DNA from 2 places in the Exiguobacterium sp. OS-77 genome. Region 2 is predicted to be linked to the other one. Evidence: predicted binding sites of a transcription regulator. Region 2 holds the regulator's gene; the other holds the start of a gene.

Region 1 (4,433 bases), 1.4 Mb from region 2:
GTCTGGCTCGAAATCTCGATTCCGTGATTTGGACAAATCGGTTTACCAATTCGTGCGTACAAGAGACGCAGATAATCATAGATTTCTGTGACCGTTCCGACCGTCGACCGTGGGTTTTTACTCGTCGTCTTCTGGTCGATTGAAATTGCTGGACTCAGTCCTTCGATCGTGTCGACATCCGGTTTATCCATCTGTCCGAGGAACTGACGGGCATAGGCTGATAAACTTTCGACATAACGTCGTTGTCCTTCCGCGTAAATCGTGTCGAAGGCAAGCGACGATTTCCCTGACCCGGACAAGCCCGTCAAGACGACGAGCTGATCGCGGGGAATTTCGACATCGATGTTTTGTAGATTATTGACGCGAGCGCCTTTGATGATAATCTGATTCTTCTTTTCTCCCAACTTAGGCACCTGCTTTCAATTCTAATATGAGGTCGCGGAGCTCAGCAGCTCGTTCGAACTGCATGTCTTTCGCCGCTTGACGCATCTCTTGGTCAAGCTGTTCAAGCAACGTTTCGCGCTCCGGTTTTTTGAGTTTGTTGAACTTCTCGAGTTTTTCGACGGTATCGTCGCTCTCGATCGTCGTACTGATGACACCACGGACGTCTTTTTTGATCGTCTGCGGCGTAATGCCATGTTCTTCGTTGAACGCCATCTGGATCGCGCGACGGCGTTCCGTCTCATCGATTGCGCGTTGCATCGAATCGGTGACTTTATCAGCAAACAAGATGACGTGTCCTTCCGCGTTCCGCGCCGCCCGACCAATCGTTTGAATCAGCGAACGGTCCGAACGCAAGAAGCCTTCCTTATCGGCATCGAGAATCGTCACGAGTGAGACTTCCGGAATATCGAGTCCTTCTCGTAATAAGTTGATCCCGACGAGGACATCGTATTTCCCAAGCCGCAAGTCACGTATGATTTCAATCCGTTCCAGCGTCTTGATCTCCGAGTGCATGTAGTTGACCTTGACACCATTCTCTTTCAAGTAGTCGGTCAAGTCTTCTGCCATCTTCTTCGTCAGTGTCGTCACGAGAACACGTTCGTTCTTCGCGACCCGGTCACGGATGTTATCCATCAAGTAATCGATTTGTCCCGTAATCGGATGAATCTCAATCGTTGGATCAACGAGACCGGTCGGACGGATGATTTGCTCGACCATCTCTTTTGAATGTTCGAGTTCATACGGTCCTGGTGTCGCTGAGATATAGATCGCCTGACTGACTTTTTCCTCGAACTCCTCGAACCGTAACGGACGGTTGTCTTTTGCCGACGGAAGACGGAAACCGTGATCGACGAGGACTTGTTTCCGTGCCTGGTCCCCGTTATACATCCCGCGAATTTGCGGCAATGTGACGTGTGACTCATCGGCAACGAGTAAGAAGTCCTTCGGGAAGTAATCGAGCAATGTATACGGTGTTGCCCCTTCCGGCATCAAGTTCAAATGGCGCGAGTAGTTCTCGATTCCGGAACAATAGCCCATCTCACGCATCATCTCAAGGTCGTAGTTCGTCCGTTGTTCGAGCCGTTGCGCTTCGAGCAACTGATTGTCTTCGCGTAGCTTCGCAAGCTGGACCTCTAGTTCCTTCTCGATGTTCGCGATCGCCTTCTGCAGACGGGTATCCCCCGTCACGAAGTGGGACGCCGGGAAGATCGAGATGTGCTCGCGGTCCGCGACGATCTCACCTGTCAGCGGATCCATATCACGGATCCGTTCGATCTCGTCACCGAAGAACTCGACCCGGACACACTGTTCGTCGCGGGACGCCGGGAAGATTTCGACGACGTCTCCGCGGACGCGGAACCGTCCGCGCTGGAAGTCGATGTCATTACGCTCATACTGGATGTCGATTAGACGACGGAGCATCTCGTTTCGCCCCATCTCATTGCCGACACGCAGTGACAAGACGTGGTTGTTGTACTCTTCCGGGTTACCGAGACCATAGATACACGAGACAGATGCAACGATCAAGACGTCCTCCCGTTCGAACAGGGCGGACGTCGCCGAGTGACGTAGTTTATCAATCTCGTCGTTGATCGAAGAGTCTTTCTCAATGAACGTATCCGTCGATGGGACATACGCTTCCGGTTGGTAATAATCATAAAAACTAACAAAGTATTCGACCGCATTGTTCGGGAAGAATTCCTTAAACTCCGAGTAGAGTTGTCCCGCTAGTGTTTTGTTGTGGGCAAGGACGAGCGTCGGTTTCTTGATTTCCTTGATGACGTTCGAGACCGTGAACGTCTTCCCGGTACCGGTCGCCCCAAGCAACGTCTGATGTCGTTCGCCTTGTTTTAGCCCAGTCACCAATTTTTCGATTGCCGTCGGCTGATCACCGCCTGGCTCAAATGGTGAAACGAGTTCAAATTCCATCGTTTGCTTCCCCCTCATCACGTAAAAAATCTATTTTTATTGTACCACTTTACGAACAAACATTCGATTATGAAGTACTCCTTTTAGGAAGTTACCCTTTTTTTCGAAAATGCAAAAGTTTCTTTTTGCTTCGAGTGTTGATCCTCGGTTTTTCTGCCGACAAAAAAATCCCCGTCACGGCTGTTCCGTGACAGGGATTTACTCGTTAATGCAAGGACCGCACTTTAGTGCGACCATGGACCGGCTCGTTGACGAACAGGATACCAAGTTCATGATGATCTTGTTCATAGAAGGCACGTTGCGCAAACCGGATGTCGCCGTTATGGTTCATGACTTCAAGACGCAGATACGGTTTGTGTTTTTGGATCGCTTCGTAGAACGATGCTTCCGAATCGACTTTTTCGCCGTTGACCTTGTAGATGGCTTCACCCGGAATCAAGCCCATCTCAGCAGCCGGTTTATCAGGTAGCGTTCCGAGAATGACGGCACCACGCGTTCCATTGAGGAACAATGGTGTCTGTGCCCGGTTCAAGCGTTTGACCCGCTGATGCAATAAGATATGCAGGATGAGCAACAAGACGATTCCGTACAACCATTCAGCTTGTCCGGTGACGTATGCAAGAACCGTCAGTAGAATCGCGACGAGACTCGTGATCAAACGTCCTTGAACGAGCGGACGCATCAATTCTTTCGGCAACTTACCCGTAAAGAGGAAGCTGAAGCCGATTGGTAACCAAAGCACGATCGGAACGAGCTCTGGGAAGCTGTAACGTGGCCACCAGGCTTCAAGCACGTCGCCCGGAACAAAGACGAGCAAAGGCAATAGCCAAAGTTTATTCGCTGACAGCCCACCGATGAAGCGACCACGCTTCGAGACGACGAGTGACGGTGACAGGCGTCGTTGCCCGCGCCACCAGACGAGGAGACATTCCGCGACGAGCGTTAACGTCGCAAGCAATAAAATCATTTTCGGCTCAACCGCTCGAACCGGATCAAGACGTGCATCCATTAGGAACCAACCGGCAAGTCCAAGCAAGACGATCGGCCAAAGCGGTACGTTCAAGCGAACGATACCGACCAACAGCAAGACGCTCGAGAGTCCGAGTAACAACAGAGCGTATTGCGGCGTCAGCGTCAATCCGAGCCAGCCACTGACGACAGACAGGACGAGACCAATTAGTAACCCGGGTAAAAGTGTTTCGAGGACATCGCTTCGTTTACCGTGTGTCCGGGAGCGAAACAGTCCACGTTCCCGTTTAACACGCCGGATGCCGATGACCCAACTGACAAGGAGTGCTAACCACAAGGTCGGACTGGCGATGAGACTAATCGCGGTCCAACCAATTTCATCGAGTAATTCCACGCGCATTCAGACCTCTTTCCATTCCTTATTATTGAGCAGCGACCTCGAGTGCTTTTTTCCGCTGGACGTCATTCTTATCGTCCTCGAGTTTCTTCAGGAGACGCGTCTCCATCTCACCCGCTGTCTGCTGATCGATTTTTCCAGTGACGTCGAGTTTCGCATCCTTTTGCAAGGCTTCGACGGCTTGCTTCATCGTGTCACCGAAATACCCATTTTGTCCTTTTGGCTCGTAACCGATTGCTTCGAGGACGAGGTGAGCATTTTCGACTGATTTTCCATAATCGCCGACTGCGAGTGACTTTTGATCAGTCAGGATCTTCGTGACGTTGAAGTACGCCGGTTGCTTGACTTCAATCGTCGGCTTAACGCCTTTTTTATGAATCCAGTTGCCGTCCGGTGTCAGCCACTTGTTCGTCGTTAACTTCAAATCGCTACCGTCCTTCAAGTCATAGGCACTTTGGACGATACCTTTACCGAACGATTTCGTACCGACGACCTCAGCCCCGGCACCTTCCTTCAGACCTGCTGCCAAAATCTCGGATGCAGACGCTGATCCGCCGTCTTCGAGCACGACGATGTTATACGGTTTCTTCTCGTCTGCCTTCCCGAATTCCTGCTGCCGCTCCCCTTTATTGTTCTCGACTTGATAAATCGGAACGTCCTTCGGAATGAACGGTGCAATCATGCTTGAGACAGC
Region 2 (4,433 bases):
GCTGTCCCGAGTGCTTCGGCCATGACGGCAAGAATCGAACCCCAGATTTCGTTTGCATCATGCTCGACCCAGCCTGGTTGTGGGAAGTACTGTTTGAATTCCCGTTGTGCCGAGTTGACGATTTTCCCATCGTGATCGAAGATGATCGCACGTGAGCTTGTCGTACCTTGGTCGAGTGCTAGGATATACTTGTTTTCCATTTCGAAATCCCCCTTGAGCGGTATGTGTTAGTGAGATGTGATCTTAGTAGATCAATTGATAGATGAACACGGCAATCGCTCCACCGATGATCGGACCGACGACAGGAATCCATGAATAGCCCCAGTCAGATGAACCTTTATTCGGAATCGGTAGGATAGCGTGCGCGATACGCGGTCCAAGGTCACGAGCCGGGTTGATGGCATACCCTGTTGTACCACCGAGCGAGAGACCGATGACGACGACGAGTAAACCGACGATGAGTGGTTTTAAGCCATCTCCGAACGTTGTTAAACCAAGTGCCAAGATACCGAAGACGAGAACAAATGTCCCGATGATCTCAGAAATCAAGTTCGACGGCGTATGACGAATCGCTGGACCTGTTGCGAACACACCGAGTTTTGCAGCTTGATCATCAGTCGCTTCAAAATGTTTCATGTAATGAAGCCAAACGAGAATGGCGCCGATGAAAGCTCCGACAAGTTGTCCGGCAATGTAGATCGGAACGTCTGCCCACGGTAGGTCAGAGTTCAAAGCAAGTGCGATCGTCAATGCGGGGTTCAAGTGTGCTCCACTTTCAGCAGCGACGAATGCTGCTGTCATGACGGCAAGACCCCAAGCGAACGTGATGACGATCCATCCGCTGTTTTCCGATTTCGTCTTTTTCAAGACGACACCGGCGACGACTCCATCCCCGAGCAGGATGAGGATCATCGTACCGATCATTTCCAATACAAAGTTATTCATGCAAAAACCCTCCCTTTGGATTAAAGCAGATAATGGCCTTTCTACTTTAAATTACTCCGAATTGAGAACGTTTTCAATACATATAATTGAAATATAGGAATGGAAATTTTTTATTTTGATGTTTAAAGATACGAAAAAGTGGATAAGAAAACACCTCATTCTGCTTGCAAGCAAGCAAAAGAGGTGTTACCGACGACGTTTTTTCTTTTTTTAGGTCGAAACCAACTGCTGGAATAATCTAGTAGGATATGAATCGTACTTGCCACCATGATACCGACGACGAATGCAGGCAAGGAAGCGAACCACGAATCAATCGTAGCAGAATCAAGAACCTGAAAATATAGACTTAAAAATAGTAGCGGAATCAGAATCGCGGCACTATAAAGAAGCCGAATAATATCTCCGATGATCAGTCCATGCGACCAGATCGAGCGGTGGGGCATGATTTTGACGTACGGCATCCAAAGGACTCGAAATGGTCCAAAGCGATAATACGGTTCTGACTTTAAATCGAGGTCGGGTGACAACCAAAGCGTACCGACAGCGATACCGATGGCGGTTGGTAACCAATCGGTTTGTTGCGTTGCGACCGAATACGCAACGTAACCCGTCAGTGCGACGGTATTGACGGTATCATGTACATTTCCTGAAGGCATGAAAAAAGACCAGTCGTAACTGGTCCCTCCGTCAATGAATCGTCCGATACACGCCGATTACCTTACCAAGAATGGAGACATTATCGAAATACATCGGATCCATCGAGTCATTTTCTGGTTGTAGACGTACCTGTTGATCTTCTAAGAAGAACCGTTTCACCGTCGCTTCGCTATCTTCGGTCATAGCTACGACGATTTCTCCGTTTTCTGCTGTGTTTTGTTGGCGCACGATGACACGATCGCCGTCAAGAATACCTGCGTTAATCATCGATTCACCATCGATCGTCAACATGAAGACCGTCTCATTTCCTACATAATGCGCAGGGAGCGGGAACTGTTCTTCGATGTTTTCAATCGCTGTAATCGGAAGACCCGCTGTGACTTTCCCGATGACGGGAACATGGACGATGGCTTCCGTGATTTCTTCAGGCTTATCAAGCAATATCTCAATCGCACGTGGTTTCGTCGGGTCACGGCGAATCATTCCCCGTTTCTCGAGTCGATCCAAATGACCGTGTACCGTCGAGCTAGACGCGAGTCCGACTGCTTCTCCGATTTCACGAACTGATGGTGGATACCCCTTCAGTTTCACTTCAGAGACGATGTAGTCGAGAATCTCTTGTTGGCGCTTAGACATTTTCCGCATACGAATTGCCACCTCTTTCTGGATTGAAGTTTGAAATGTAAGAATATATGTTTCTAGATTCACTATAACATAGAACAAATGAGCGTACAAACAATTGTTCGACATTTTGTGTTGACCGAACACGGGTTCTGTGTTTATTATGAGTTATGCGAACAATTGTTCCGCGAACATTTATTCTAACTCATTCATTTCATATTTGGAGGGATTCATGATGATTCATACGATTCGTACTCATGCTTTTTCAATTCTCTTCTATGCATTAAGTATTGCCTTCGTGATCTTTTTACTCACACCACGCCCGGATGAAAAAGTGGCGCAACTGATGACAGCTTCCGTTACGGTCGATGAGAACGCTACAGTCGAACAAATCGCTGAAGTCTACAATGATGGTTCGATGTCAGATGAAGAGTACGTCAATTGGTTGATAAAAAATAATGATGTTGAAACAAAACACGTCATCTCAAAAAGCAAAATCGTTGTACCAATCGCACAACAATGACAAAATGGAAAAGTTGTGAAAGAACGAACAGGGATGTGAGGTACGATGAAGGTCGTGATTTATTGTCGGGTGTCGACCGAAAAAGAAGCACAAGATAGTTCGATTGAACGCCAACGGATGGAGCTTTCGAAGGTCGCGTCTCAAAAGGGTTTTGATGTCGTGGATGTCGTCTCTGAAAAAGAGAGTGGATATGACGTCGATCGGGAAGGGATGCTGACGGTTCTTGATCATGTAACACGTGATGCGGTAGATGCGGTCCTCGTGACAGATGACACACGGATTGGTCGAGGGAATGCGAAAATCGCTATTTTGCACACGTTTAAGAAGCACGGTGTTCGGTTGATGACACTTGATTCCGATGGAGAATACCAGCTTGCGGATGCAGAAGCAATGGTCCTTGAGATTGTCTCACTGGTGGAAGAATATCAACGGAAACTGCATAACGCAAAAATCGCGCGCGGCATGCGGCGAGCTGTTGAACAAGGCTTTCGCCCGGAACGAAATCTGAATCGCCAAGGAGAGAACGCTGGGCGTAGTCGAAAGGACGTACCGATCGAAGAAATCGTACGTCTTCGAGAGCTCGGACTGACGTTTTCAGATATCGCCATCACCTTGCGTGGGATGGGACATGATATTTCAAAAGCAACGGTCAATCGTCGATATCTTGAATACCGCGAACTGACACCTAGCCCGGAATGAAGAGCAAGTTATCCGTCGACTGACGCGGTTAACTTGCTTTTTTTTATAGCCTCTTTTAAAGTAAGGATACAATTGAACAACTCAAGTTTGAGTCGTACAGAAAGAGGGATTCCATGTTATCACAAGAACAATTAGATCGAATCAATGCATTAGCGAATAAATCAAAAGTCGAGCCGTTATCAGAAGCCGAAACGGCAGAGCAAAAAGAGTTACGTGCAGCGTATCTCGCAGCATTCCGTGGATCGTTCAAAAACCAACTCATGGGCATGAAGATCGTCGATGAAGAGGGCACAGACGTAACACCTGAGAAATTAAAACAAGCACAAGAAGAAGAACGGAATAAACAATAAAAAATAGCCTTCTATAGGACCACCCGAGAAGTAGGTGTCTAATATAGAAGGCTATTTTATTGTTTTCAGCTGATATCAAGATATCTTGGAAGTTACTTTTTGTGGTTCCGCAACCAAAACTGATTTAGGAACTGCGAAAAAGTAAGTGATGGTGAGTGCAGCAACAAAGGTTAAGACCGATACGATTAAATAAGCTAAAAGTTGATTCCATTCATAAATGTACATTAAAGGAGATAAAATAACAGCTAGACCGTAAGAGTTGGCCTTAATCTGTAAGAGCGAAAGAAGAGTACCACCCAAAGCAGAACACGCAATCATAACATATAAAGGTTTCATACTATATCGCATGACAATCCCAAACAATGCAGGTTCACTAACTCCTAATAATTGCGTGAGTGTGGCACTCATACCAGCAACCCGTACTGTACTTTTTGTTGCGCGTAATGTAATACCGAGCGCCGTACCAGCATTTGAAAATCCATACATGGCGCATAAAGTGATTAGTGGGTTAAATCCTGTATTTGCAAGTAGCGTCGTTTCGATAGCAATGAATAAATGATGCATTCCAGTCATGACTGCAAGCGGATACATAAAACCAATCAGCAAGCCTCCAAGACCAAAAGGCATTCCAATTAACA

The links. The regulator LexA, encoded in region 2, represses DNA repair genes until DNA is damaged. The targets are predictions, from matches to a motif close to CGAACATATGTTCG.
Region 1: the regulator LexA is predicted to act here: its motif matches at 2,426-2,439, upstream of uvrB (excinuclease ABC subunit UvrB).

The regions. Positions count from the first base shown of each region.
Region 1 is NZ_DF239008.1:688,399-692,831, reverse strand. Features, by position in the region: gene uvrA (excinuclease ABC subunit UvrA) at 1-404, opposite strand, end outside; gene uvrB (excinuclease ABC subunit UvrB) at 406-2,373, opposite strand; gene EXG77_RS03275 (PDZ domain-containing protein) at 2,579-3,742, opposite strand; gene EXG77_RS03270 (S41 family peptidase) at 3,765-4,433, opposite strand, start outside.
Region 2 is NZ_DF239008.1:2,039,524-2,043,956, reverse strand. Features, by position in the region: gene glpK (glycerol kinase GlpK) at 1-200, opposite strand, end outside; gene EXG77_RS10570 (MIP/aquaporin family protein) at 244-945, opposite strand; gene EXG77_RS10565 (metal-binding protein) at 1,101-1,601, opposite strand; gene lexA (transcriptional repressor LexA) at 1,633-2,247, opposite strand; gene EXG77_RS10555 (hypothetical protein) at 2,459-2,746, shown strand; gene EXG77_RS10550 (recombinase family protein) at 2,792-3,445, shown strand; gene EXG77_RS10545 (DUF896 domain-containing protein) at 3,559-3,795, shown strand; gene EXG77_RS10540 (PTS transporter subunit EIIC) at 3,871-4,433, opposite strand, start outside.